Regions from separate parts of the Sporosarcina sp. P18a genome, predicted to be linked through region 1. Evidence: riboswitches for the same ligand, from Rfam matches in the RefSeq annotation. Region 1 holds a riboswitch; each other region holds the start of a gene.
The links. Region 1 has a riboswitch for S-adenosylmethionine ahead of metK (methionine adenosyltransferase). Riboswitches for the same ligand answer to the same signal wherever they lie in the genome.
Positions count from the first base shown of each region.

Region 2: another riboswitch for S-adenosylmethionine. It lies ahead of CSV75_RS12990 (methionine ABC transporter ATP-binding protein); the one in region 1 lies ahead of metK (methionine adenosyltransferase).
Region 3: another riboswitch for S-adenosylmethionine. It lies ahead of CSV75_RS13490 (methionine biosynthesis PLP-dependent protein); the one in region 1 lies ahead of metK (methionine adenosyltransferase).
Region 4: another riboswitch for S-adenosylmethionine. It lies ahead of CSV75_RS15710 (MFS transporter); the one in region 1 lies ahead of metK (methionine adenosyltransferase).

Region 1 is NZ_PDYQ01000001.1:10,774-18,375, forward strand. It holds gene CSV75_RS00085 (Dps family protein) at 1-272, shown strand, start outside; gene CSV75_RS00090 (putative motility protein) at 337-516, shown strand; gene CSV75_RS00095 (NAD-dependent malic enzyme) at 620-1,948, shown strand; gene CSV75_RS00100 (transposase) at 2,347-2,661, shown strand; gene CSV75_RS00105 (NUDIX hydrolase) at 2,710-3,177, shown strand; gene CSV75_RS00110 (alpha/beta hydrolase family protein) at 3,161-3,952, shown strand; gene pckA (phosphoenolpyruvate carboxykinase (ATP)) at 4,035-5,627, opposite strand; SAM riboswitch class I at 5,805-5,924, shown strand; gene metK (methionine adenosyltransferase) at 6,101-7,312, shown strand; gene CSV75_RS00125 (DUF3891 family protein) at 7,359-7,602, opposite strand, start outside.
Region 2 is NZ_PDYQ01000005.1:49,417-57,018, reverse strand. It holds gene yyaC (spore protease YyaC) at 1-421, shown strand, start outside; gene CSV75_RS13010 (arsenate reductase family protein) at 1,110-1,469, shown strand; gene gcvH (glycine cleavage system protein GcvH) at 1,546-1,926, shown strand; gene CSV75_RS13000 (toprim domain-containing protein) at 1,989-2,354, shown strand; gene CSV75_RS12995 (thioredoxin family protein) at 2,335-2,634, shown strand; SAM riboswitch class I at 2,684-2,789, shown strand; gene CSV75_RS12990 (methionine ABC transporter ATP-binding protein) at 3,133-4,158, shown strand; gene CSV75_RS12985 (methionine ABC transporter permease) at 4,151-4,819, shown strand; gene CSV75_RS12980 (MetQ/NlpA family ABC transporter substrate-binding protein) at 4,885-5,742, shown strand; gene CSV75_RS12975 (dicarboxylate/amino acid:cation symporter) at 6,027-7,208, shown strand; gene sufC (Fe-S cluster assembly ATPase SufC) at 7,476-7,602, shown strand, end outside.
Region 3 is NZ_PDYQ01000006.1:15,228-22,829, forward strand. It holds gene CSV75_RS13465 (L-lactate permease) at 1-1,491, shown strand, start outside; gene CSV75_RS13475 (methylated-DNA--[protein]-cysteine S-methyltransferase) at 1,778-2,290, opposite strand; gene CSV75_RS13480 (DMT family transporter) at 2,307-2,621, opposite strand; gene CSV75_RS13485 (DMT family transporter) at 2,624-2,959, opposite strand; SAM riboswitch class I at 3,116-3,217, shown strand; gene CSV75_RS13490 (methionine biosynthesis PLP-dependent protein) at 3,297-4,427, shown strand; gene CSV75_RS13495 (hypothetical protein) at 4,558-4,740, opposite strand; gene CSV75_RS13500 (type 1 glutamine amidotransferase domain-containing protein) at 4,955-5,470, opposite strand; gene CSV75_RS13505 (flagellar assembly protein A) at 5,538-7,602, opposite strand, start outside.
Region 4 is NZ_PDYQ01000010.1:5,962-13,563, reverse strand. It holds gene CSV75_RS15735 (hypothetical protein) at 51-266, shown strand; gene CSV75_RS16610 (hypothetical protein) at 471-914, shown strand; gene CSV75_RS15725 (sodium/solute symporter) at 911-2,476, shown strand; gene CSV75_RS15720 (2OG-Fe(II) oxygenase) at 2,980-3,570, opposite strand; gene CSV75_RS15715 (molybdopterin oxidoreductase family protein) at 4,135-6,171, opposite strand; SAM riboswitch class I at 6,503-6,593, shown strand; gene CSV75_RS15710 (MFS transporter) at 6,713-7,602, shown strand, end outside.

The DNA.
Region 1 (7,602 bases):
TACTGACTTTGGGCGGTGAACCAACTGCAACATTATCGCAGCATTTATCCGAATCTGTGATCGACGAAGCAAAAGGCACAGAAAAAGCGAATGAAATGGTGCAAACGTTAGTAGATGATTTTGACAAAGTAATGAAATCATTGAAAAAGGGTATGGAACTTGCATCGAAGGATTCAGATGATATGACAGAAGATATGTTAAATGCGGTTTATCAGAGCGTGGAGAAGCATCAGTGGATGTTAAACGCATTTCTCGGTGAAACAAACGAGTAAAACCTTCAATTATCAAAATAGTAACCGATAGTAGGAAGTGAATACCAAGAAGGAGTTGAACGATATGGATATCCATTCAATTATGTCCAGCCAGTTGAGAAGCTTGCAATCAACCGTTCAAATGAGCGTCATGAACAAGGCTCTTTCAATGGAGACTTCTGCTATGAATGATATGCTGAACGGCCTTGAAAACCAATCTGTAGCGCATCCAACAAAGGGCGTTTCAATTGATATTAAGGCTTGAATGAAGAGCACACATCTTGAATAAGTAGAGATGTGTGTTTTTTTATGGAAGTAGGCAGAAATACTGTAAAATATACTAAAACATAGTAGGGGGTATATTGAAGATGGCTCAAGGACAGTATTTGCGTAATTTAATTATCGAAACACCTTCTAAACCTGGGAATCTTGGCAAGGTAACTATGGCAATCGGTCAACTAAATGGAGATATTGGTGACATCCAGACGATTAAAGTAGGAACGCTTTCTACGATTAGAGAAATCGCGTTGCAATGTAATGATCAAGCGCATTTGGCTGAAATCGTGGTGGCGATTGAAAACTTAAAACAAGGTATTAAAGTTCAAGCGATTACAGATGATGTATTGCAAATGCATGAAGGCGGAAAAATTCATATGAAAGCCACTCATGAAATCCGTTCTCTGGCGGATTTACGGAGAGTGTATACACCGGGTGTGGCAAGTGTTTGCAAAACGATCCAAGAAGATCCCGAACAGGCGAATTATTTCACAGGTATTTCAAATACAGTGGCAATCGTGACGGATGGTACGGCTATTTTAGGGCTTGGAGATATTGGTCCTGTAGCGGGTATGCCTGTTATGGAAGGAAAAGCTGTCTTGTTTGATCAATTCGTCGGTATTAGTGGGATTCCCATTTTACTTGATACGAGCAATCCCGATGAAGTCGTAGAAACGATCAAACATATCCATCAAGGATTTGGTGCAATTTTACTAGAAGATATCGGGTCCCCGCATTGCTTTGAAATCGAAGAGCGTTTGAAAAAAGAATTACCCATCCCTGTTATGCATGATGATCAGCACGGTACAGCAGTCGTAGCATTGGCAGCAGCGCTCACAGCATGCAAGCATGTTGAAGTGGATTTGGCTAATGCTTCAGTCGGACAAATTGGTTTAGGCGCAGCCGGCCTTGCAATCAGTCGTATGTTTATGGCATATGGTGTAGCGGAAATGAAAGGAACAGATCCTAATCCTCATGCGAAAGAGATGTTAGCGAAGCACGGTGGGACCGTCGTTGAAACAATGGAAGAAATCATGGAGACATGCGATGTAGTCATTGCGACAACTGGTGTTGCTAATCTCATCAAGCCAGAATTGATTCGTAAAGGTCAAATCATTTTGGCTTTATCTAACCCCAACGCAGAAATCACTCCGGAAATCGCTTTGGAAGCAGGCGCAGCCTATGCGGCGGATGGTCGTCTAGTCAATAACGTCCTAGGCTTTCCGGGCATCTTTCGTGGCGCATTAAATGCAAATGCGAAAGCCATTACGTATCCCATGCTGATCGCTGCAGCTTTGGCCATTGTCGATAGCACTAAGCGTGACGATTTAGTCCCGCATCCATTAGATCCAAACGTACACATTAACGTGGCGTTGGCAGTTGAAAAAGTAGTGTATGAAGAACAAGATCAAGGAATTTAATTTTAAGGAGGCTGGGACACAACCTCAAAAGGTATGAAGGAGAAGACACTTTCATACCTTTTTTAATTCACTGAAACGTATTTATAAAGTTTAATTCGTTAGTAATCAAGAGTGTACCGAAGCGGAAAAAGGCCGACTCCTGCGGGATTCAGCGCGAATGTTGAGACCCCGCAGGTAGCGAGAGCCGTTACGAAGGACGGCTTTTGCGAGTAAAAGCGGAGCGTTAAGAGCATGTATTTGCACTTAGCGACGAGGAGGCTCAAGCGCGCCCCGCGGAAAGCGTGCCTTTTGTAGCGTAGGGGAACGGACTGTTTTTTTAAGTTTTGTCCCAGCCTCTTTGTTGCAGAATATTTTTTTCTTTATGAGGCATCCTACGTAAAAAAGAAAGTAGGATGATTATGATAGAAGAAAAATACCCGATGTATATATCACTTAATAACAAATTAGTACTCACAGATCCCCACTCTTCGACCTGGGAATACAAAGTAGAAGTAACAAGAGAAGTATATCCTATATTTGAAAAACTATTTTCTCAAATGGAACAACTGGAATTCCAAAACTTTCTCCGCTCACATGTACCGTATGCGCAATATCACTATGATAAAGACAATGATAAATTGGATGTCCGATTAAAAAAGGTCTTTGCTTTGATTCATGAATTTACCGATGACGAGTCAAAACGTTTTATCGAGAAACTGCCGCTATTTCGTTGATTCCTCGCTTACCTTTCCGCTACACTAAGGGAAAGGACGTGATTCATATTGCTAAAATTTGAAGATTTACAAGGAGCCCATGTTGAATTGACTTTTGGACCTAATCCACATCATATTGAATCCCGCCATGTGCTCATAATGATTAAGGACGACAATCGTTGGTTATTGACCAAACATAAAATACGTGGAATTGAGTTTCCCGGTGGAAAAGCGGAATCAGGAGAGACAATTGAACAAGCGGCTATTCGTGAAACGATGGAAGAAACAGGAGTCACTATAGAAAATATTCATTCATTTGCAGAGTATGTTGTCTTTACTGAACCACCTTTTTGCAAGGCCGTTTTCACAGGAGATATAACACATGTAGAAAAAGACTTTACATTAATGGAAACAGAAGGCGCAGTATGGATGACAGACGCTGAACTAGATGCTTGTACTGAACTCAGCTTTCACATGAAAGACCGCGGAATGGGTGAACTTAGGAAGTGGGTGGAAGTGAATGATAGAACAATCTGATGGTAAAATCATACGGAGGAAAGACTATCCCTCCCCAAACCCCCATGTTAGATTGGAAGAAATCACGTATAGTTCTGACAACTTGCTTGTAAAAGGACTTTTGGCAACACCAAAAGCAAAAGGACGGTATGATGGATTGCTTTATCTACGCGGCGGCATCCAACATGTAGGGATGGTTAGACCAGCGCGTATCGCACAATTTGCATCGCATGGACTGGTAGTATTCGCTCCTTATTATCGTGGCAATCGTGGCGGTGAAGGAAAGGATGAATTTGCTGGAGAGGATCGCAATGACGCAGTGACGGGAGTGGAAGTACTTAAACAGCAAAGTGCAGTCAATTCAGATCGCATTCATCTATTTTCATTTTCCAGAGGCGGTATTATGGCATTATGGACAGCTATAATCCGCGATGATTTAACTTCTATGGTGACATGGGCTGGAGTTTCAGACGTGGTCTTCACGTACAAAGAGCGACAGGATATGCGGCGTATGATGAAACGTGTCATCGGTGGCACGCCGAATAATCAACCGGATGCGTATCGTGAAAGGTCGGCACTATTCCAGATAGGGAATATCGATATTCCGACACTGATTATCCACGGGACTCTTGACACGAATGTGTCTTTCCAACAGGCAATATTGTTAGAGAATGCATTACGTGATACGGATAAAGAGTTTGAAACTTGGTACTTGGAAGGCTATACGCATTATATTCCTCCTGAAATGAATCGGCAGCTTGTGAAAGAAGCAGTGAATTGGATGAAGCGGCAATGATGAACATTTGCTAGCTTTTATGTGATTACAATAAAGACGCAAAAAGAGGCTGACCAGATTGGTCAGCCTCTTTCGTATGACATTATTTAATGACAGGTGGTCCGCCTTTGATCGCGATGTCTTCGGAAACATGAGAAAACTTCTTGAAGTTCTCACGGAAAGCATCAGCCAAACGGTTTGCTTCTTTATCGTATTCTTGTGGATCTTCCCAAGCATCACGAGGGTGTAGAACGTCGCTTGGCACACCTTCGATTTCAAGCGGCATATTTAATCCAAAGATTTCGTTCTTCTTTGTTTCTATATTATCCAACTTACCTGCGATTGCAGCGCGTACCATCGTACGTGTATAGCCTAAGTTCATACGTGAACCTACACCATAGATTCCGCCAGTCCATCCTGTATTCACGAGGAATACTTTTGAACCATGCTCATCTATTTTCTTTCCAAGCATCTCTGCATAGGTTGCTGCAGGGAGTGGAAGGAACGGTGAACCGAAGCAAGTAGAGAATGTTGGTTCAGGAGCAGTGATTCCACGCTCAGTTCCAGCAAGTTTGGAAGTGAAACCGCTCAAGAAGTGATACATTGCCTGTTCTTTTGAAAGAATAGAAATCGGAGGCAATACGCCAGAAGCATCAGCTGTAAGGAAGATGATGTTCTTCGGGTGACCAGCAACAGATGGTGTCACGATATTATCAATGTTTTCGATTGGATATGCAGCACGTGTGTTTTCTGTTAATGATTTATCATCATAATCAGGAATGCGTGTTTCTTCATCTAGTACTACGTTTTCTAAAACAGCACCGAAACGAATGGCTCCGAAAATTTCAGGTTCTTTTTCAGCAGAAAGGTTAATACATTTTGCGTAACATCCACCTTCAATGTTAAACACGCCATTATCAGACCAGCCGTGCTCATCGTCACCAATAAGTTTACGGTCAGCATCTGCCGAAAGCGTAGTTTTACCTGTTCCAGATAGACCAAAGAACAAAGCAACATCGCCTTCTTCTCCAACGTTTGCTGAACAGTGCATGGATAGGATATCTTGCTCGGGTAGTAAGTAGTTCATAACAGAGAAAATAGATTTCTTCATTTCCCCAGCGTACTCTGTTCCACCAATTAAGACAATTCGCTTTTCAAGCGATAAAATGATGAATGTTTCAGAGTTTGTGCCATCCACTTTTGGATCCGCTTTAAATGAAGGGGCTGCCAAAATGGTGAATTGCGATTCATGTGCTTTCAATTCTTCTTCAGTTGGACGGATGAATAGTTGGTGAACGAACTGATTTTGCCAAGCTAATTCATTAATAACCTGGATAGACAATTGGGAGTCTTTATCTGCTCCTGCAAATCCTTTAAAAACAAACAATTCGTCTTTTTTCTTCAAATGTTCGATGACTTTTGTGTATAATGAATCAAAGATCTCCTCTGAAATCGGACTGTTTGTGCTACCCCAATCTACTTTATCCTTAGACACTGCATCTTCAACGATGAATTTGTCCTTAGGTGAGCGTCCTGTATATTTACCTGTACGAGCAGTGATTGCACCGTCAGCAGAAAGTTTAGCTTCGCCTCTTGCCACTGCTTTTTCCGTTAGTTCTGCCACAGACGCTTGGATCGTCACGTTGCTTCCACTAAGAAGACTTTTTAAACTATCATCAATTTTTGCAGATATCATGTTTACATACCGTCCTTTGCGTAGTCGATTTATTTTTATCTTACTGAGAATATCCTAATTCGTAAATAGTATAACACATTAAGAATATTAATCTATACTAATGGAAAACTCAAGTGATTTGGAAGAAATAATTTGACAAAATCCAAACTTTTTAATACGATGTGACATGAACGGATACTCTTATCCCGAGTTGGTGGAGGGTACAGGCCCTGTGAAACCCGGCAACCTGCAATAGACGTAAGTCTAACGCGAAGGTGCCAAACCTGAAGCAAGGTTTAATTCCTTGGACGATAAGAGTGAAAGGTGCTGCGCGTGAAATTTTGCCTTTTACTCATGGATTGAATATGAGTGGAGGGCTTTTTATATTGTCTAGCCCTGAATCCTTATGGTATATGCTTGACGTCTAGGCGTGGAACTTTACCAGGGACTTATGAGAGTACCGTATCATGATGCTTAATATAGGGGGAAATAACATGACAAACCGTCGACTGTTTACATCAGAATCAGTTACAGAAGGCCATCCTGACAAGATGTGCGACCAAATTTCAGATGCAATTTTAGATGCGATCCTAACGGAAGATCCAAATGCGCGTGTGGCATGTGAAACGAGTATAACGACTGGACTCGTATTGGTAATGGGAGAAATCACTACGACAACGTATGTGGATATTCCAAAAGTCGTTCGCGACACTGTTAAGGAAATTGGGTATGTTCGTGCGAAATACGGCTTCGATTACGAAACGTCCGCTGTACTTACATCCATTGATGAGCAATCACCTGAAATCGCTGCAAGTGTCAATGTGGCACTCGAAGCACGTGAAGGCTCTATGTCTGATGAAGAATTAGAGGCAATCGGTGCAGGAGACCAAGGCCTGATGTTTGGATATGCATGTAATGAAACGCCAGAATTAATGCCTCTGCCAATCAGCCTGTCTCATAAATTGGCACAACGCCTGGCACAAGCTCGTAAAGAAGAACTTATTTCCTATTTACGTCCTGACGGTAAAACACAAGTAACGGTAGAATATGACCAAGATAATAATCCTGTGCGAATTGACACAATCGTTATTTCCACACAACATCACCCTGAAGCAACACTCGAGCAAATCGAGCAGGATATAAAGAATGTTGTTATTGATGCAGTCGTTCCAAAGAACTTATTGGACGAGCATACTAAATACTTCATTAATCCTACTGGCAGCTTTGTCGTTGGTGGCCCTCAAGGAGACTCTGGATTGACTGGACGTAAAATCATCGTTGATACGTATGGTGGATATGCCCGTCATGGTGGCGGTGCATTCTCGGGGAAAGATGCTACGAAAGTGGACCGTTCGGCTTCTTACGCAGCGCGTTATGTGGCAAAGAACATCGTTGCAGCTGGACTGGCTGAGCACTGTGAAGTTCAGTTGGCGTATGCTATTGGAGTAGCGAGCCCGGTTTCTATCTCGATCAATACATTTGATACCGGTATACTATCGGAGACTCAATTAGTAGAGTTCGTACGTGAATTATTTGACCTTCGACCGGCAGGAATTATTAAAATGCTTGACCTACGTCGTCCAATCTACAAACAAACGGCAGCATACGGTCACTTTGGCCGCACTGATATCGAATTGCCATGGGAGCAGACAGATAAAGTGGAAGCGTTGAAAGATCTTGCGAGTACAGTACGTGTGAAGCAATAAAGTAATGAGTGCAGAAAGAGGAATCATTTCCTTTTTTCTGCACTTTTTAATTCTTTGCCGGTGAAATACGAAAAGGAATCATTTCATAGTCTGCCTCTTCATAAGCCCTTTGCAATCCTTTATCCTCTATATCTTTTTTCAAGATTGTCTTCTGTTTTACTTCAACATCAAAAGAATAGCTAAATGGAAAACCCTCCACTTTAATAGTGTGCTGATCTGCAAAGTATATCCCAATTCGTCCTATCGGTAATGAAGGGAAAATACCAGTAGAAGGAATACCATCACGAAAG
Region 2 (7,602 bases), on a different contig from region 1:
CGGTGATTCGTTAGGCCCCTTGGTTGGATCCATGCTCAATGAAAGTAATATAACTTATCTAGTTTACGGAACATTAGAAGAACCAGTGCATGCGTTTAATTTAAAAGAAACGCTAAAAAAAATAAATAGACGATTTAAGAATCCTCTCATATTCAGTATTGACGCTAGTTTGGGAACTAGAGAGCAAGTTGGATATGTGATTTTTGAAGAGGGGCCACTAATTCCTGGAAAAGCGCTTAAAACGATTTTACCTGAGGTCGGTGATTATAATTTTAAAGGTATTGTCAATTATATCGATCCGTTACCAAAGGGACAGTTTTTAAACGATACAAGACTATTTACAGTGATGAATCTTTCTAAAGCCATCGTTGAAGTTATTACACGTATTGATGATATGGATAACGCTGCAAACGATCAATGAGTTTGCTAGTGAACTTTTTCAAATAAAGAAATCGTACTAATCTTGTATATAAACTGTACCCTATTTAAAGCACAGTTTAAATAAGACAGGGATTAGCCTTATGCCGTAAAAAGATGATTTCGGTATTTTTCCGGAGTCATCTTTTTAAATCCTCCTCGAATTCACAGTGGTGAGTGAATTAGTGAGTGTGAGGGGATGGAAGCTCCAGTTGGGGACGCTTTCCTGAGGGCGTGATTTACTCAAGGCAGTCTATGAAAGCACATGCTCCTAACGCTTCGCTTTTACTCGCAAAAGCCGTCCTTTGCTACGGCTCTCGCTGATCCTCCAGGAGTCGCCCCAACTTCCGCTTCCATCCTACGTGGGTAGTAGAAGGAACCTAAGATACATACTGGAGGTAGTGTGTTAATTATTGTTGTGTCTTGAATTATTTACGTTCAAGTACAGAAATTCAACATCAATTACAACACTGACTTCAATGCACAACAAAAAGTATCACCCGCTCACATTGCAAGGGATTGGCGCGTAGGAGGGGCCCCTCCAGAAAAGCGTCCCCTCCGAAGTGCCAATCCCTAACCCCAACACATTGCCAGTCTCTTTACGCACGAACACATCAGCAATCAAACGCCGCTAAGTTCGCATCTATTCTCCTTTATTTGCTATACTGAAAAAAAAGGAGGGATTGATTATTATGACTATGACATACTACGGCTATCCAAAATGTACCACGTGTCGCAAAGCGAAGAAATGGCTTACGGACGAGGGGATTTCATTCGAAGAAAAGAACATCGCCGAACAACCTCCAAGCGAAGACGAACTACGCAACATGATCGCGAATTCCGGACTTGAAATGAAAAAGTTCTTCAACACGAGCGGCAAGATATATCGTGAGCTCAATTTGAAAGACAAACTGCCAACTATGACGGATGATGAAAAGATCGCGCTCCTCGCTTCAGACGGAATGCTCATCAAACGCCCAATCGTTTCCGACAACCAAAAAGTGACCGTTGGATTTAATGAAACCACGTTCACGGAAACATGGAAGAAGTGATCTAGGTTCTTGTCTTTACAGGGGAACTATGGCAAACTAAAGGAAGTTAAACTATTATATTTTTGGAGGTAACGACATGAGCACACCAAAAGATTTGCGTTATTCAGAAGAGCATGAGTGGGTAAAAGAAGAAGACGGTAAATACCGTATCGGCATCACACATTTCGCACAGTCTGAACTAGGGGATATCGTATTTGTTGAATTGCCACAGGTTGGCGATCAATTGAAATCAGACGAGCCTTTCGGAAGCGTTGAATCAGTGAAGACGGTTTCTGAATTGTACGCTCCATTAACTGGTAAAGTTGTAGAAGTGAACGAAAACCTTGAAGATAGCCCTGAATTGGTTAACGAATCTCCATATGAAGACGCATGGATGGTAGTAGTTGAAATCGATAACAAAGCTGAACTGGATGAGTTAATGACAGCTGAGCAGTACGAAGAAATGACAGCTGAATAATATTCCAAAAGAAAAAGCGCTGGAACGTCTCAGCGCTTTTTTACACGCTAGGAGGAAACAGGATGGACCCGAAAGTTCTCATTGTAGAAGGCGGTTCGGATCGTAAGCGGCTAGTACCGATCCTTGCAGAGCCTGTAGAGATTCTTTGTACGAATGGCACGATCAGTGCGTATCATATTGAAGAACTGCTTGAACCGTACGAGCAGCAAGATCTGTTCGTCTTTATGGATGCGGACGCCTCCGGTGAGTCCATTCGTAAGCTGTTCAAACAACTGTATCCAGAAGCGAGACATTTATACACGGATCGTCTCTACCGTCAAGTGGAAACGACTCCCGTTAAGCTATTGGCAAGCATTTTAGCTGCTGCTAATTTTAAAGTACATTCCAAGTATTTGGCAGGTGGACAACATGAATCATTGGACAATTGAAGACTGGCAACGCACACAGGCGGCAGAGCAAGTAGCCGCTTTTTATTTATATACACCAATGTGTGGAACGTGTGCAGTCGCTTCAAAAATGCTTACGGTGATCGAGACAATGCGCCCGCAACTACCGATTGGAAAGGCAGACTTGAATTATGTCCAGGAAATCGCAACTGAATATGAGGTGGAAAGTGTTCCTTGTTTACTCATTCACCGAAAAGGACAGCCTGTAGAAAAGATTTACGCCTTTCAATCCGTCCCGTATCTACTAGAGAAGCTCAGTTGACAATTGAAATAAAAGTATGGTATAAGTAGTTAATCAATTGAATACGTAACTCTTATAAAGAGCGGTGGAGGGAAGTGCCCTATGAAGCCCGGCAACCGTCACATATGTGAAATGGTGCCAATTCACTCAAAGCGTAATGCTTTGATAGATGAGAGAAATGGTAACGTACATAACTACATACGTTCGGCCTTTCTGCTTATCTGCAGGAAGGCTTTTTTAAACTAAAGCGGAGGATGCCGTTTAGCTCCGACAGGCGTTGGAGAGCTTAAAAGCAAGGCGCTTTTTGCCTTGATCTTAAGATCGAAACGACCCGAGGAGCTGGCATCTGAAGCTGGATGATACAAAAGCGGAAAGCGCCGTGCAGGCTCGACAGGCGTTGGAAGACTTACCACAAAGGCGCCTTTTGCCTTTTTGGTAAGTCTGTAACGTCCCGAGAGCCTAGTGCTTGTAGTATTCTAAAAAAACAGATTTAAAAGACTTAATAAGGTGGTGCGGAAAATGATTCAACTAACAAACGTTCATAAAAAGTTCCAATTGAACCGTTCAGAAATTGTCGCGGTAGATGACGTGACATTATCCATCAAAGAGGGAGAAATTTTCGGCGTCATCGGGTACAGTGGGGCAGGAAAAAGTACATTAATTCGACTATTGAACGGTCTTGAAACGCCTACGTCCGGCAGTATCATGATTCACGGACAAGAAATGACTTCATTACAAGGTGCTGGCCTTCGGAATGCGCGTCAGAAAATCAGCATGATCTTCCAGCACTTTAACTTACTGTGGTCTAGAACAGTAGAAGAGAATATCATGTTTCCTCTCGAAATTGCTGGCGTAAAGAAATCGGCACGTAAGCAAAAAGTGAAGGAATTGATTGATCTCGTTGGATTGACAGGTCGAGAACAGGCGTATCCATCGCAATTATCAGGTGGTCAGAAGCAACGTGTCGGCATTGCGCGCGCGCTTGCAAATGATCCTGAAGTCCTGCTCTGTGATGAAGCGACGTCCGCACTAGATCCAGAGACGACGAATGCGATTCTTGATTTACTAACAGATATTAATGAGCGTCTTGGACTAACGATTGTGTTGATTACGCATGAAATGCACGTCATCCGGAAGATCTGTCATCGCGTGGCGGTCATGGAAGCGGGGAAAGTCGTGGAAATGGGCAATGTACTAGATGTCTTCCAATCCCCACAAGCGGATATTACAAAGCGTTTCATTTCGCAAGTGACTGATAGTGCAGATACGGACGCAGCGATGGCACATTTACAGCAGGAATCGCCGCACGGCAAATTGATCAAGCTAGCTTTCATTGGCGACCGTACAGAGCAGCCGCTACTTGCTGAATTGATCCGTAAATTCCCCATCGATGTCAACATCGTGCAAGGAAATATTTCGACAACACGTGACGGCGCATACGGCACACTCGTCTTGCAACTAGTAGGGGACGTGGCGGTTATAGAGGAAGCAATTGCTTTCCTGGATGCCAATGAAGTGAAGACGGAGGTGCTGATCCATGATTGAGCAATGGTTCCCAAACGTGAATTGGGATAAAATGTGGGAAGCAACGGGTGAGACACTTTATATGTCGGCTTACTCCACGTTCTTTACATTTGTCTTAGGTATCGCACTTGGTTTGTTGTTGTTTTTAACAAGTCCTGGTCAGTTATGGGCGAATAAAATCACCAATGTCTTTACAGGCGCCTTCGTGAATATATTCCGGTCGATTCCGTTTATCATCTTGATTATTTTATTGATTCCTTTTACAAAATTATTATTCGACAGTATGCGTGGACCGAATGCCGCATTACCCGCATTAATTATCGGTGCCGCTCCATTTTATGGCCGAATGGTGTTGATTGCATTGCAGGAAATCGATAAAGGGGTTATCGAAGCAGCGCGTTCCATGGGGGCTAAAACGTCCACAATCATTTTCAAAGTTTTGTTACCAGAATCCATGCCAGCACTAGTCTCCGGAATTACGGTAACTTCGATTGCGCTCGTCGGATATACCGCGATGGCGGGAGTGATCGGTGCTGGCGGTCTAGGTACGCTCGCGTATTTGGAAGGGTTCCAGCGTAGTCGCGAAGATGTCACGTTAATGGCAACAATTCTAGTATTGATTATCGTATTTATCATTCAATTTATTGGTGATTTCATTACAAAACGTTTGGACAAGCGATAATAGGATTTTCAGGGAAACCTGTTAACCATAGAAATATTCTATAGTAGAAAGGGAGAAATGTGGATATGAAGAAATTTTTATTCGGTCTATTCGCAGCAGTACTAGTGCTTGCATTGGCAGCTTGCGGATCGAAAGACGAAGGTAACAAAGATAATGCAGCACCAGATGTAGATGAAGCAGGGAAAGGCGAGAAAACGTCTTTGGTAGTCGGTGCATCTAACACACCACACGCAATAATTTTGGAAGAAGCTAAGCCGTTATTAGCTGAAAAAGGCTATGATTTAACAATTGAGACTTACACAGATTATGTACTGCCAAACAAAGATTTGGACGAAGGTACACTAGATGCGAACTATTTCCAACACATCCCTTATCTTGAGAGCCAAATTGCCGATTTCGGTTATGACTTCGTCAATGCAGGCGCTATTCACATCGAGCCGATCGGTGTATATTCTAAGAAATATAAGTCGTTGGAAGAACTTCCCGACGGAGCGACGATCTTAATCAGTAACTCCGTTGCGGATCACGGTCGAGTACTTTCTATGCTTGAAGAAAAAGGATTGATCAAGCTAGCGGATGACGTGGAAAAAGTAAAAGCTGAAGTAGGCGATATCGTAGAAAATCCAAAGAACTTGGAGTTTGATGCGAACTACGAAGCAGCGTTAATGCCTCAGTTGTATAATAACGATGAAGGCGACGCATTATTAATCAACTCCAACTTCGCTATCGATGCGGGGTTGAATCCAATGGAAGATGCGATCGCATTGGAAGACAAAGAGTCTCCATATGTTAACGTAATTGCTGTGAAGAGCGGCAACGAAGACAGCGATGCTATCAAAGCATTGGTAGAAGTATTGACTTCAGAGCAAATTCAAGATTTCATTTTGAATGAGTGGTCTGGATCAGTTGTTCCTGTAAAATAATACAATGAACGCCGGTAGCTATCGCAGCTGCCGGCTTTTTTAATTGTATGCTTGGTGGGTGTGTTGGAGTGGTGGTTGCATGTTGGCGGAGACTCGCTCAATGTGCTTTCGTGTTCACACAATCCACCCTATCCAATTTCCAAACAACACCACCAAATCCACTTCCTAACAACCCACAAGAAAAACATCACATAAATCTAAATAAAATCTTCTTTATTCAATCGACTTGTGATAAAGTTGATTTTGTTTGAGTAATACATATGTGTATTTGAGGAGGACGTATTGTGAAGTTTAAATTAGGGCTCATTTGGCGAATTCTCATCGCCATTGGGCTGGCGATCGGACTGGGTTTAGTATTGCCGTTGATCCATGAAGGATTTGCGCATTGGTTCGTTCGTTTAGCAGCTACTTTTAATATGTTATTCGGTGGATTCTTGAACTTTATCGTTCCGCTGATTATCATTGCGTTTATCGCACCAAGTATTGCAAAACTTGGCGCAGGTTCCGGAAAATTACTTGGCATGTCTGCTGCATTTGCGTATGGATCTACGGTTATTGCGGGATTGCTTGCGTATGTTGTAGCAATAAATATTTTGCCGAACTTTATTCAGCCGGCGACGAAGACGGACGTTGCAGAAGGCGCACGTGAAGCGGGAGTAGCGTTCTTCGAAATGGAAATGGATCCGGTGATGGGGATCATGACTGCTTTGCTATTGGCATTCGTGCTTGGCATTGGAATGGCGGCGATTAAAGGGAAGACGATGATGTCGTTCTTCGATGAGTTTAATTTAATTATCGATAAAGTCATATCTGTCGTCATCATTCCATTATTACCTTTCCATATTTTCGGGATTTTCCTGAATATGACGTATACAGGTGAAGTGGCAAATGTACTTTCAGTCTTTGTATTTGTTTTCATCATGATTATTATTCTTCATTTGACCATGCTGACATTCCAGTACACAGTGGCGGGTACGTTGAACAAACGGAATCCGTTCGTGTTAATGAAAACGATGCTGCCAGCGTATTTGACAGCGATCGGAACGCAGTCATCTGCTGCAACGATTCCGGTTACGCTGCGTCAGGCAAAAAAGACGGGTGCTTCGGAGCGTGTAACGGACTTCGCGGTTCCATTATTCGCAACTATCCACTTGTCAGGTAGTACGATTACGATTGTTTCATGTTCGATTGGTGTTATGCTGATGAACGGTTTTGATGTAAGTTTTGGTTCGTATTTACAATTTATCTTTATGTTAGGTGTTACGATGATCGCCGCTCCTGGTGTACCGGGTGGCGCAGTTGTCGCGGCAACTGGACTTCTAACGACTATGCTTGGATTCAGTGATGGCATGGTAGCGTTGATGATTGCACTCTATTTAGCGCAAGATAGTTTCGGAACAGCAACGAACGTTACAGGTGACGGCGCGCTTGCGATGATCGTCGACCGTTTCACTAAAAAAGTATAGAGTAGTAGAAAAGTCGGTTACTTGACCGGCTTTTTTTCTTTCTAATTCTTATGTACTAAGAACTGGTTGATTCTCATTCACTAGTTGTCAAATGAAAAATACATATCGTGAAAAATATAGCCATCCGCGTAGTTGTAATGAAATTAGCCAATATGTGTAATGTTTCTTAAAGATTTGCAACCCAATCGAATATGGGTTAAGATTAGAATGATACTAAATAGAGAATGGATCATAACCATTCAACGCGATCATACTGGAGGTATTGGAATGGCAATTTTGGAAATTAAAGATCTTCATGTCCGAATTGAGGACAAAGAAATCTTAAAAGGTGTTACCTTAACAATAAATACAAATGAGATCCATGCAATCATGGGTCCAAATGGTACGGGGAAAT
Region 3 (7,602 bases), on a different contig from region 1:
TTTGGTTCCTTCATCGAAGGTGCATCAGGATTTGGGACACCAGCTGCAGTTGCGGCACCCCTGTTAGTCGCAGTCGGTTTTCCTGCACTTGCTGCTGTTATGGTGTCATTAGTAATTCAAAGTACAGCCGTATCGTTTGGAGCGATCGGAACCCCTATTCAGATTGGTGTCAGTACAGGCCTTTCCGATCAGCCCGCTGTAATGGCAGCACTTGAAAAAGTAGGCATGAGTTTTCCCGAATTTCTACTGCAAATTACTACGAATACTGTACTAATTCACGGAGTAATTGGTTCTTTGATTCCGTTATTTCTGGCTGCCCTGCTGACACGCTTCTTCAGCCCTGCCAAGTCCTTCCGTGAAGGATTGAAAGTGTGGAAGTTTGCGTTGTTTGCAGGTCTAGCATTCACTATTCCCTACTTCATTATCGGAATTACATTAGGTCCAGAATTCCCTTCCTTGCTGGGTGCACTCATTTCATTAATCATTGTGATCCCCGCTGCTAGAAAAGGTTTATTCATGCCAAAAGTAGAAGATACTTTCGATTTCCCACCGCGCACACAGTGGGAGGAAGATTGGTTCGGCAAACTGAATCACGAAGCACCCAAACCGCTGGATGAAAGCCGTAGAATTTCGACTTTGAAGGCATGGATGCCATATTTAGTGCTAGCAGGTTTGCTTGTACTTTCAAGAACGCTTGAACCCTTCACTGCTTTACTTAAACATTCCGCTGTCACACTCAAATTTGAGAATATATTCGGTTCGGGTATCACAACGGCAACTACACCATTATTCCTGCCCGGTTTCTTCTTTATTGTTGCTTCATTGTTCGGTTATTTATTGTATCGTATGAAACCTTCTGAGTACGTACTTGCTTGGAAGAATTCATTCCACACAGCTGTTACTGCAGGAGTTGCATTAATATTTGCTGTACCAATGATTAAAATATTTTTGAATACTTCATTGGCAGCCGGAAAAGTGGCTGCAGATAGCGCATCTTTGGTCGGTGAAAACATGCCGCTAATTTTAGCTGAAAGCGTTTCCGTCGTAAGCGGAGAGTTTTGGCCGATTGTTGCACCAATTGTCGGTGCGCTCGGCGCATTCATTGCCGGCAGTAACACCTTTAGCAACATGATGTTTTCACTGTTCCAATTTGGCGCAGCAGGCAATATCGGTCTTGATACTGCTCAAGCAGGCATTGTTGTAGCGATGCAGGCAGTCGGCGGCGCTGCCGGAAACATGATTTGTGTGCATAACGTCGTGGCTGCTTCGGCTACAGTTGGTCTGATAGGCAAGGAAGGGCTACTCATACGACGCGTCCTCTTCCCTCTAAGTTATTATCTGCTGACTGCAGGTTTCTTGGGAATGGCAATTATTCATGGAATTTTCAATATCTGGCTACTCATTGCAATCATCATTGTTGTTGGTTTTATAATGAAGATGTCCACAGATAAACGTAAGTTGTCTGCAAATATCTTGCGACAGCCATCATAAATAGCAACAATAAAGGCTGGGACAAAACCTTAAAAGGTATGAAGGAGAAGACACCTTCATACCTTTTTTAATTCACTGAAACTTATTTATAAAGTTTAATTAGTTAGTAATCAAGAGTGTACCGAAGCGGAAAAAGGCCGACTCCTGCGGGATTCAGCGCGAATGTTGAGACCCCGCAGGAGCGCCAGCGACGAGGAGGCTCAAGCGCGCCCCGCGGAAAGCGTGCCTTTTGTAGCGTAGGGGAACGGACTGTTTTTTTAAGCTATGTCCCAGCCTCTTCATACTGTTATTCATTTTTCCTTGTGAGAGTACTTTCAAGCAAAATCAGCTTCGCTTTTTGGTTTATCCCGTCACGATAGCCTGACAAACTGCCATCTTTCGCAATAACACGGTGACAAGGCACCACAACCATCACAGGATTCTTACCTATTGCAGATGCTACAGCACGAACAGATGACACTTTCCCAATCTGTACCGCAACTTCTGAATATGTCATAGTTTCACCATACGGTATTCGTTGTAGTGCTTCCCATACTTGCAGTTGAAACGATGTTCCTTTTAAATCAAGTGGAATCGCTGAAAAATCTTTCGTTGTACCCGATAAGTACTCCTTCATCTTGCTTATATAGACTCCGAGCTTTGTTTCATCTTCTATTAAGTCAACTGTATCAAACCGGTACGACCAGTCCTTCATACGTTCTACACTATCTTCAGCTAGTCCGGCATAGCACAGTCCCTGTTTTGTAGCAGCTATTGTTACAATCCATTCATTAAAATCAAAATTTGTCCAATAAATCAGTTACGCCACTCCCCTTTCATCCGAACAACTTCAAGCCTACAGCACCGAAAATAATGAGCGATAAAAAGAAGAGACGTTTGATGCTAGCAGATTCTTTGAATATCAAAATCCCCATCAATACGGCTCCTGCCGCTCCTAACCCTGTCCATACCGCATACGCTGTACTCATCTGTATTTCGCGCATAGCAAGAGACAGGAAAACAAAACCAAAACCAAAAATCCCCACAATTAGTAACAGTCTTTTAATTGAACGCTTCTGTAAATAATAATTAATACTCACCACACCGAAAATCTCACCGAGACTGGCAATCACTAAGTATACCCACGCCACTGTCAGCCACCTCCTTCTGTATCGGCTTTTTCATCTGTTGTCAGCTTAATGCCGACTACCCCAATGACGATGAATCCGATGAAGGTCAGCGTAACCCACGTAAAACCTGCTTGAAAGAAGAATATATCCACTAAAAGGATTGCAGCGGCACCAGATCCGGTAAAAACAGCGTATACCGTGCCGGAAGGTAATCTTTCACATGCTTTTATAATGAAATAAAAACTCAATACAATCGCCATAACCGTTCCGGTCCATTGCATTACAGTTTCAGAATAACGAAGACCGACTACCCAGAAGATCTCTATAACAGCCGCCAATGCGACATAGCCCCAAGCCAAAATGAAAATCTCCTTTCCATTATGAATAGTATCTATCAGTATAACAAATCTTTTACTGAAACAAAAAATCAATAACTGATGTTAAAAGGAAACTTGCATCTAGTATATCTGCGTGATAGAATAAATTCGTCAACAGTTTTTCCTATATTATGAATATTCTTATCGAGAGAGACGGAGGGATAGGCCCAGCGATGTCTCAGCAACCAGCCACAGGCACGGTGCTAATTCCAAGGGTGACAACCACCTTGAAGATGAGAATACTGTATACACTTGTATGTTCGAGGGCCTATTCGAAAAGAAGAGGTTCTTTTTTATTTTGCCGGGGGGATGGATATTCATGACAAACAACGGATTAGAAACTAGATTAGTACAACTTGGAAACCACAGTGATGAGAAAACCGGAGCAGTCAATACACCGATATACTTGTCTACAGCGTACCACCATGAAGGTCTAGGCAAGTCCACGGGATATGATTACACACGAACAAAAAACCCTACGCGTTCTATCCTAGAGGATGGAATTGCAAACCTAGAATCAGGTGACCAAGGATTTGCATGCAGTTCTGGAATGGCAGCCATTCAACTTATTTTATCTTTATTTAAAACAGGTTCGGAACTATTGGCGCCTGAAGACTTATATGGCGGTACCTATCGCCTGTTTAATCAATATGAAGAGACGTATAATATTAAGACGCGTTACTTATCGTTCGATGATGTTTCAGAAGTCGAGCAAGCGATTACTGATCGTACAAAAGCGATCTTCTTGGAAACGCCTACAAATCCATTAATGCAAAACATAGCCATTAGTACGTATGCGGAATTGGCTAAAAAACATGATTTATTGCTAATTGTCGACAATACGTTTTTAACACCTTATTTCCAGCGGCCAATTGAGGAAGGCGCAGATATTGTCATTCATAGCGCAACGAAATATATCGGTGGACATAATGATGTGCTTGCAGGTCTAGTCGTGGCAAAAGGTGAGGATTTATGCGAACGTCTATTTACCAATCATAATGCGATTGGAGCTACATTGTCTCCTCTTGATTCATGGCTTGTCGTACGCGGTCTAAAAACATTGCATTTACGCATGAAACAGCATGATGCAAATGCGAAAATGATGGTCTCTTATTTAGAACAAGAACCTCTTATTGCCGACGTGCTCTACGCTGGAATCGGTGGTATGTTATCATTCCGAGTACAAAATAGTGAGTGGGTCGGGCCATTCCTTGAAAATATGAACTTAATTTCATTCGCCGAGAGTTTGGGCGGTGTGGAAAGCTTCATTACGTATCCGACTACACAGACGCATATGGATATCCCATTAGAAGAACGTAATCGTCGTGGAGTAGACGACCGTTTGCTCCGTTTCTCAGTGGGAGTAGAAGATGTAGAAGATTTGATTGCGGATGTAAAACAAGCCCTTTATGCTGCAAAAGAAGTAGTAGAAGGCGTAAAAGTTCAATAATAGTAAACAATACAACTCGAACAGTCAATTTAACTATGACAGTTCGAGTTATTTTAATTCATTCATAGCAAGACACGACCGATTGAATCTATACAAAAAAGCATCCAATTATATTGGATGCTTTTCTTTATTAATGAGCTTGATGCCATTTTTTCTTTTCACTCGCATAGACGACCGCTGCCGGTGCTGCGATAAACGTAAGCGCCGCCATTCCGGCGAACATACCCGCCAGTTCTTTACTTCCAAAGGAAAATCCAGTTGCTGCACCTAATACAATTCCTGCTAATACCGCCAACGCAACAATCTTATACATGTTAGACCCCCGACCTTTCATTTGCAAGACGCGATCGTCTCTCTGATTTATTCGTTGCTTTTATCATACTCTCATTGAGAACCTTTTTCAAGTACAATTGAGAATCTTTTTCAATGTTTGTTAACATGTACTATTATCGTATGTTGTAGGCAGTAGTTTAATGTGCAAGAAACAAAAAAACGTCAAGGCTTTTACACCCTGACGTTCAATTTTTTTATTCTTCTAGTAGTTTTAATGATTCACGATTAAAGGCTGGAATATCATCAGGTGTACGGCTTGTTACAAGTTGATTCTGACAGACTACGACTTCTTTGTCAGCGTATTTTGCACCCGCATACTCCATGTCTACGCGAATGGACGTATATCCCGTTGCATCGCGTCCTTCAAGTGATTTTGCTGTTATGAGCAATTGTGGACCATGACAAATTGCAAATACAGGTTTTTTTGCATCCATAAATTCTTTGACAAACTTTACGAAACGATCATCTGCACGTAAAATATCCGGTGAAAATCCACCTGGAATAAACAATGCGTCATAATCTGACGATTTGACGTCAGCAATTGCTCTATCAATTTTCACTTTAGTATTTTCTTTCATACCCGTTACTTCTGATCCTGCTTCCGCACCGATCACTTCTACTTCATGTCCAGCTTCTTTATAAGCAGCAGCTGGTTTCAAGTATTCCGAGTCCTCGAACATATCTCCAAGTACTGTTGCAATTTTAGCCATAATGCTTACCACTCCTTATATGATGTTCTATAAATACTATTCCACATTATAAAGAGACTAAACATTATCACCCGAGATCTAGTTCCCCTTCAGCATCCAATTGCGCGGTAATGTTCGTTGCGTATTTAGAGAAAATGTATTTGCGGGTACCGACATAAATCTCCGTGCCTGCATACACTGCTCCTATTTTGATACGCCCCTCTGCACTTGTGCGAACAACGGTTTTGACAGGGTTTTCGGAGCCAGCTTCCTGCATCGCGACTTCTCGACGCGCGTAAATCTCTCCTCCCCTGCACACACCTTTTATTCTAATCGTTTCATCCGCAGTTAAATCGCTATGATAGATACCTTTCGAAATCACTTCAATATGTCCGCTACTGTAAAGTTTACTATTAACCGCATATGGAATGATCAACTTAGTCTGCGGTGAATTTTCTTTAGCATACAACTGAGTAAGAATATATGCATCTTCAATTAACCGCTCAAACTCCTTCATACTCTGGAGATGTTCATTGAGCGGATTAATAAAGATAGCATATAGACGGTTTGCTACGCTCAACCACTCTTCGTCTATTTTATCATTTTGTTCACGAACTTTTACTATGAATGTTTTATTAAGGTCTTCGAACTGAGCATAACGCTTCTCCATTAATAAATAAATTAAGCGTTTCAACTCTGATGGACTAAGCTCCAATTCCTCCCTACCACGAATAATGAATATCTGGTTCACAGCCTCTTTAATCTGAATAAGTATTTCCGTCACGCTTTTAATCAAAACTACTAATTCATTGACCGCGGCTTCCTGCTTACCAACGTTTATTGTGGAGGACAACACATTACCTTTTACTATCACCTGCTTCGTCGCATGAATTTCTGCTTTCGTCATGGATCCAATGACAAATACGCCTCCCGTCGCACCTACAAACATGGACGGTAAAATATTTCCACCGATACGAACATCACCTTCAAAGCGTATGTTGCCACTTTCGAGATTTACTTCTCCAGGATGAATGAATTCATTATTTACATCAATTTTCACAAATTGACCTCTTCTATCTAATACAGGTTTTCCTGAAATTAACGTCACAAGATCTTCTTGCACTTTCTTAATGTTTTTCCCAGGACGTAGCACAATATCACGAACAGGCTTCACAGGAATCGTACGTCCTAATAAATTCTTTCCTGGCGTGCCCGGAACAGGCACAATATGTGTCGCAATCACTTGACCTTCTTGCACATTTGTGATCGCATTCATTTCCCGGAAATCCACTTTTCCTTCGCTATTCGGGTCAAATTCTTCATAATGAATATGCACTTCCAAATCACCATCTGTTCCCATAACTGGGAGTATACCTTTTGCGACGATTAGCTCATATGGCTTATCTACTTCTGTTACTTTTTTGATTGCCGGGAATAAAATCCCGTGTTGAACTCCCATTGCTTGTAATTCATTCACAATCGTCTGTGGCTGCAGATCATTGGTATATTCGATTGTTTCTTCCACGCGAATCGCCAATCTGGAAGACCAAATGGTATCTACCAATGAACGCTTAATTTGTTTACCTGGCGTGAAGGAGAGTAACGCAATCATATCGTCCTCCATCAATTGAATCGTGAACTTCGAGGCAACGATTACATCTTGAATTGTAACCTCTACTTTATCTTCCGGCTGAATCAATACAGGTTCTGTTAGTACTTCCCCATTACGCGTTATGATTGCTCGATCATTCGGTATAATTGACGGCAGGCTGTCTCCAACAAATTGAAACTGTATGTCGCCGTTGTGAATTCTAGCACTGCTTAACTGCCGATTCGATTCTGTAGTTGATGGTTCTTGCGTCACTTTATGCTCTGGTTGGAATGAAGAGGTGATAATGGCTTTCATATCTATTTCATCTAGCAATCCAGCAAGTTCCTCAATTTTAGAAAGTGGACGTGCAACGGACTGTTTGTCTTCACTATATTCTGCCTTTGCAACTTTTACTTCGGCCATAACTTTTCGTAGGCCCATTAAACGGCGTGCCGGATTGGTAAGAATCTCTACATTTACCTGTTCACGTCGCAATTCTAAAATTTCCAAGGCTTGCTGAATCGCATCTTCCACTGTATTTGCTTCTACTGTTACTACCTTT
Region 4 (7,602 bases), on a different contig from region 1:
TACTGACTATTTTAAATGGATGAACAGTATGGGACGAAAAGGAAATCGGAATGACTAGTACAGAAAAGGGTGGAAGTAAGGGACTGAAAAAATTAATGCGACGGTTAATTTTTCAGGAAAAGTTATCATATACTGGCAACGGAGCTAATAGCACTTTAGTTAAAGGAGATGCTATGATCTTTGGAATTGAATTCAAAGGGAGGGTTGATTTAGAAGTATCTAAGGTTTTGGGGGAATGGATTACTTTATGCGTCGATAAATCATAAAGTAGTTTGTATGCTAGCTTTTGGAATGCGAGCATTATCGAGAAAATCATCTAGAGAAATAGATGCAGAGATCCAACAATTTTAAACTCTTTTGATACAAAGAGTTTTCTTGTTGACAAAAATAACTAACCAGCTAGTATTCATGCTGTTTTGCACCAAACTAAGTTCATTGATAAGTTTTGAAAAATGAAGGGGTGTATACAATTGGAAGAGAAAAAATATGTCATGACAGACGAGCCATGCGAAACGATTGATATAAAAAAGTTACCTAAGTTGGATAAGAAAACAAGTTATAGCATTAGAACCGAATTATCCACTGGATTATCATTAGCAATTGTTTACTTTATATTTATTTTTTCTGTTCCAGCAATCAACTGGTTTAGACCAGATTGGGCCTTTGCAAAGATGTTTGGGGGAATGTCTTACAGCTGGTTTTTGACGACAATTGTCGCGATGGCAATGGCATTTATTATTGCTTATCTACACACGAAGCTTTATGAAAGATGGGAAAGAAAAAGTCTAGAAATGAGCCGTATGGAGAAGAAAGAGAACATGGTAAGTGAACAAACAAGCAAAGTGAAGACAAAGGGGGCAACATCAAGTGTACAAGCAAGTTTTGTAGAAAGTAAGGAGGAGACGTTGCTATGATGCAAGCGTTATTAGATCCAAAATACCTCTTTACGCTCTTATTATTGGGGACGATTGTCTATATTACGTATTTATCAAAAAGAAATGAAAGTGCCAGTGACTTCTTTGTAGGCGGCCGTAATTTCGGATGGTTTACAAATGGTTCAGCGATTGGCGGGGACTATCTAAGTGCTGCAACGTTTTTAGGGCTAGCAGGACTTACCTTTGCGATCGGTTATGATGGGGCTTTTTATACCTTTAGCTTTACAATTGGTTTAACGCTTTTGGCACTTTTCATAGCGGGACCTTTACGCCGATTCGGTGCTTTCACAGTTGCAGACTTTGTTGCTTATCGTTTTCATAGTAAAAGAGCTAGAATTGTTGCTGTAATTGTAGTGCTTGCTATTTCAGGATTTTATGCAGCACCCCAGTTACTCGGCGCTGCACAAATTTTGAGCATGTTTTTTGGAACGTCCTATGAATTTGGCATCATCTTTACAAGTGTTGTCATGATATTCTACGTTGGAATTGGTGGAATGAAGGGAACAACCATTAACCAAGCGTTGGAGCTTTGGATTCGTTTTATAGCCTTTATCGTCATGGTAGCTGCCGCTATTTATGGAGGTTTCCATTACGAGAGAATTCTATCCGTAATCAGTGAATTTAGTGGTACGGTACTGAACACGGGCGCATATACGACGGATGGAAAAGATGTCGTATTTAACGGAGAAACATGGTCAAAAACTGGTGCATTCAATCCAAACTTTTGGCACTCTGCATCTATGTTAATCGGGCTTTCACTAGGTACACTTGGGCTTCCGCATATTTTACTGCGTTTTTACACAAATCCAGATGCTAAGTCTGCCCGAAAGTCGGCAGTATTAGCGATTGGGATCGCCAGTTTATTTTTCGCCTGTGCCATTTACCTTGGCGTTGTCGGAAGAGCCATCTATTTAAGTGGAAATGCCAGTCCTGAAGTCATGCAGAACCTGATTACCGGTGGGGATAATATGGTGATACCATCTATTGCAACAGCTTTAGGCGGTAAATGGCTGCTTGGATTTGTAATTGCCGGTGCGTTTGCCGCGGTTTTTTCAAACCTATCTGGATTATTTATTGCAAGTTCAGGAGCAATTGCTCACGATTTATATGCAAAATTCACGAAAAAGGAATTAACAGAGAAAAATCGAGTAGTTGCTGCAAAATTAGCGATTGTTTTTCTTGGTGTTTTTTATGGAGTACTCGGTTTATTCGTCAAAGATGCCTCCATTGGCCATCTTGTCGCGCTCGCCTTTACAGTTGGGGCAAGCACATTTGCACCTATTTTCGTATTAGGCATTTGGTGGCGTGGGATTACTGAAAAGGGGGCAATTGCGGGGCTGATTGTTGGTTTTGCAGTTTCTATGTTTATGATTTTCTTTTCATCCATTTTACCTGAGGCTTTACAATTTAGAGTGCCAGGTATCATTACCGTGCCAGTTGGCTTCTTAACAGTGTATATTGTTTCCTTACTAGACGGTAAAGTACCAGCAGATGTGAATGCCTTTATGCGGAAAGTTCATTCAAGCGAAGAATCTGTATAAGTCATAACGTAGATCGTATGTTGAGGGATCGGAAAAAGGACTTACCCCAGAATCGAAAAATGTTGCCCGTTTTAATCGTTATGTTGTATAAATACTTGTTCATATTTAAGGGTAAATTTATATATCCCTTTGCCTTAAAAATTGTAAACGTTGATTGAATAGGATTTTCAACTTCCATTTGTACATGTTTTCAAGGGTATTACATGTGCGGCATGATGTAAGACAGCTGTCCTAATTAAAAAGCGTCAACTCCTAACATTTAGGGGTTGGCGTTTTTTATGCATTCATGTGTAAAATACAATAATGCGTGTCCTCATTAACAGAAGTGCTGAAAATTGCACGTTCGTTTCATTCAATAGATACCTTGAATCAAAAAAAGCGTTCAGCTCATAATAGCAGCCGACCGCTTTTTGCAATAGAAAAATTTATAAATACAGTATCCGTTCAGATTATTGAGAAAACTCTTTGTGTAGGCACTGACTAATCAACTTTAACCAAGTTCCTCACCGTACCCTCTGCTTCCTCATCCACTGCGTCGCTACAAATTTCTCTCCGCTTTCTATCGGTGCGCCGCCGTGCAACGTCAAGTCGTTCAACAACGGATCGCTGTAGAAATACTCGAAATAAACGGCCATTCCTTTTTGGGGCACGACCGACAGTTTTAGATGGGGGAAGAACGTTTCGCCACCTTGTTCGACATCGTTCAAGTACATGACGAGCGTGCTGATTCGATTGTTGGTAACATTGCTAGCCGCTGAGAAGAAGTCATGGTGCGCTTTATATTGCTGTCCTGGCAGATAATGAAGAATCTGGAGTCTTTCGCCGTGTTCGATAGGAATGTTCATAACTGCTTCAATCCGTTTTTCGATTTTCATAACAATCGGGTTGTCCCGTTCTTCTAGAAACATACTGCTGCTTGTTCTAATCTTGCTTTCCGCATGGGCTGTGCCAATTTTGGATCGTTTCATCTTGTCTGTCGAGAGTCGGATCAGTTCATCACATTCTTCGTCACTCAACATATTGCCTAAGACGACGACTAATGGTTCTTCGACTTTTGCAATAATTTCAATGTCACGGTCCGTTATGATTCTCATTCCTAAATGATTAAATATTGTTTGTTCTTTATTTTCCGCTATCAACTTAGAACACCTCTTTACTAGTTTGATTTCTTTAAATCAAATACAGTGTAACGTGATGATGGTATAGCCAATATCGGACTTCTCTTAAGTTTCACACTTCCTCTTTGGAATTAAATTCAATATATTTTAGCATGCTATCTTGACTGACGTAAACTTTGAATATAGTCAAATAGGTAGTAATATATAACTATTTTTTACAAGCTATTTTAATTAATTAAATGCCTGTTTAGATGACAGATTAGCAAATGAAGATACATATGAGCTTTTATACAATCGTCGAATTTTTTCCCGGGGTGTAAAGTAATTGAAAGGTATCCTGGGTTATCTAGTTGTGAATTATAGGAGACAAATGATATCAATAACAATCCAATCGATGAAACGGCAAAACGTCAAATTCTATGAAATGCGCATCTAATAATCCGGCATTGTTAAATCAGTGTAAGAACAAGGTGAGCCTCCTGTTTTAGACAAGAGGAGGCTCCCATTAATGCGGCAGGAATTCTGAGCTGTTTTGTCTAGTTATAAATTCTCGACTTCAACACGCCCTGAGAAAAACGTAGCTCCACCGCCCATGTCGGCAATTCGATCTGGCGTTAAGGCGTTCACAAGGCGTTTTTGATCTGAATTATTTCCCCAAATCCCTTGACTGACAACAACTCCCGGCAGTACTTGTTCGCCGACAGAGACAATAAATTCACATTCTCCGCGCTCGTTCCAAATACGAACAGTCGCTTTGTCCTCGATTCCCCGCTCTTTCGCATCGTGCTGATTCATAAACAAGGTAGGTTCTTTTTCAAGTTTAAGATGTTTTTCATTGTTCGAAAAAATGGTATTCATAAAATTATGGTTAATTGCAGGTATATACAGTAATGGATAATCGGAATCTTGAATAATTGGAATATACGTAGGAAGAGCCGGTAATCCTGCCGATTTCATTTGTTCTGAATACAATTCGATTTTTCCGCTCGGTGTTTTTAAATGGTTCAATGGATTGCGTGTATCGCTCGCTTTCATATAGCGTTTATCCTTTAATGCGGCATACGACACTTCGGATAAATGAGGGTTGGACAAATCGCTTAACGCCTGATTGATCATTTCAGCGTCATCATCTAGGAAAGGTTGCTCATCAAAGCCCATAGCTTGTGCTAATAATCTGAAAACGTCAGGGTTGGATTTACTCTCCCCGTAGGTTTCAATAACTGGTTCTTGCAAATGAATATAGTGATGCCAGAAAGACGTATAGAAGTCCGTGTTTTCAAATGCGGATGTCGCCGGTAGAACAATATCGGCAAACAACGCAGTGTCTGTCAAGAACAAATCATGAACCACTGTAAACAAGTCCTTACGCGCCAAGCCTTCCTGTACTTTATTGGCATCTGGTGCGACAACAGCGGGGTTGCTATTATAGACATACAAAGAGCGAACCGGCTGTTGTTCCTCCAGTAATACTTGTCCCAACAAATTCATATTGAATTTACGCGTTGGCTTCTCCTGAAGTTCAGGACGTTCTAGTGCGGCGATATTATGTGTCAAATAGTCCGAATTTGATTTAACCGCCCCACCGCCTTTTAATTCCCACTGCCCTGTCAATGCAGGCAAGCAAGAGATAGTCCGGACTATCATGCCGCCATTATCATGATGCTGCAACCCATTGCCAATGCGAATCATGGAAGGGGAGACAGTCCCATACATCCGTGCTAGTTCATAGATATCTTCCTCCGGCACACCTGTGATGGTGGAAACCATTTGGGGATCGTAGTATTTTACATGTTCACCGAGCGCTTCATGGCCGATTGTATACTGCTCCAAAAATGCTTGATTGACTAGCTTTTCTTTATAAAGAATATGCATAATTCCAAGTGCAAGCGCTCCGTCAGTTCCCGGAAGAATGGGAATGAACCAGTCAGCCATGCGCCCAGTTTGGTTTTTATGGACGTCAATGACGATAACTTTAGCGCCGCTCTTTTTCGCTTTTTGCGCAATCATAATTTGGTGCATATTCGTACTGACGGCATTGATGCCCCAAAAAACAAATAATTTCGTATCCTTCATCTCTTCTGGATCTGTTCCATAACGCCCACCCATCGTGTAATTGTAGCCGGCTTCACCAGCGACTGAACAAATGGTTCGATCCAGTTGACTCGAACCTAGGCGGTAGAAGAAACGGCGATCCATCCCTTTAGAACTAAGTTTCCCCATATTGGCATAGAAACTGTAGGGAAGAATTGATTCTGGCCCTTCTTCAGAAATTAATTTTTTCCACTGATTTGTAATAGTTGTAATGGCTTCTTGCCAACTGATTGGAACGAATTGCCCATCGCCTTTTTCCCCGATTCGTTTCAAAGGAGTAGTAATCCGATTTTGATCGTAAATCCGTTCAGCCATATGCCGAACTTTGTTGCAAATACTTCCTTTTGTGATTGGATGTTCGGGATCACCTTCAATTTTAATGATTTTACCATCTTCTTTATGAATCAACAGTCCACATTGGTCTGGACAATCCAGAGAACAAACCGAGGGGACGATACCATTTTCTACATCAATATACGATTGCATTATACAAGTCCTTTCTACGGGAATAATATTTAAATATAATATGAAATCCTGACATTGCTAAAGTATCTAAATCAAATAGTGATTAACAATTTTGAAATTCCGTTATTGTAAAGGGATGCGTATCCCAAAAGTATGGGTCCGGGTTATTCTAATTTTAGTGAAAAGCGCTCACTTATACATTTGATATAAACAAATGATTTTGCTAATTAGTATATCATAATGCGGCAGTATATTTAGAAAGTTTCAATAACTGGTTGACTTAAAATTAATTATTCTGTACAGTGAGTTCATTAGGTCTGTTTTTATTATATTCTACTAATTTCATATTATTTTTCTATCGAGAGAAGTTGAGGGACTGGCCCTATGAAACTTCGGCAACATAATTGTGCCAAATCCAGCAAGCGTAGCTTGAGAGATAGAAAGAGGAATGCATATTTATATTGCGCTAGCGATGAATACCAACGACTCTTTCTGTTTTTTACAGAAAGTTTTTTTGTTTTGTAAAGACATTACAAAACGGATATGAATGGAGGGCACTGATGTGTTGGAGAGAATTGGAATCACGAAAAACTTAGGTTGGGGCTTTTTTGGTGTGATGTTGTTTATGATGGGAGATGGAATTGAAGCCGGTTGGTTAAGCCCATTCTTAATTGAAAGCGGATTAACGATTCAGCAATCGGCTGCTATATTCACAGTATATGGAATCTCAATCGCACTGTCATCTTGGTTTTCGGGCGTCTGTGTAGATGTTTTTGGCCCGAAACGTACAATGGCCATCGGATTAGCCGTCTATATTATCGGTACGGCAGGGTTTATTACATACGGTTTCTCTACGATGAATTACCCGATCATGCTTTTAACTTATTTCATTAAAGGTTTTGGTTATCCGTTATTTGCTTATTCTTTCTTGACATGGGTCATTTATAAGACACCGCAAAATAAATTGAGTTCTGCTGTTGGTTGGTTCTGGTTTGTATTTTGTGCGGGAATGATGGTTCTTGGTGCGTGGTATTCAAGTGTTGCGATCCAATATCTCGGTTACATCAATACAATGTGGACATCTATCTTCTGGGTAAGTCTAGGTGCGGTTTTAGCTTTAGTTATCAATAAAGACAAGTTTGAAAAGAAAAAACTAGCGAACAAAAAAGAAGCAGTCAAAGAATTATTGAAAGGTATTACCATTTTGAAATCAAACCCGAGAGTTGCTGCGGGTGGGGTTGTCCGCGTTATCAATAGCTTAAGTGTTTATGGATTCCCAGTATTCCTACCCATGCATATGGCACAACATGGCATTGAAACAACTGCTTGGCTGCAATTATGGGGAACATTTTTCTTAGGAAATATTATCTTTAATTTAGTGTTCGGCTTCATTGGAGACAAATTCGGTTGGAAAAACACGATCATTTGGTTTGGTGGAGTCGGATGTGCAAT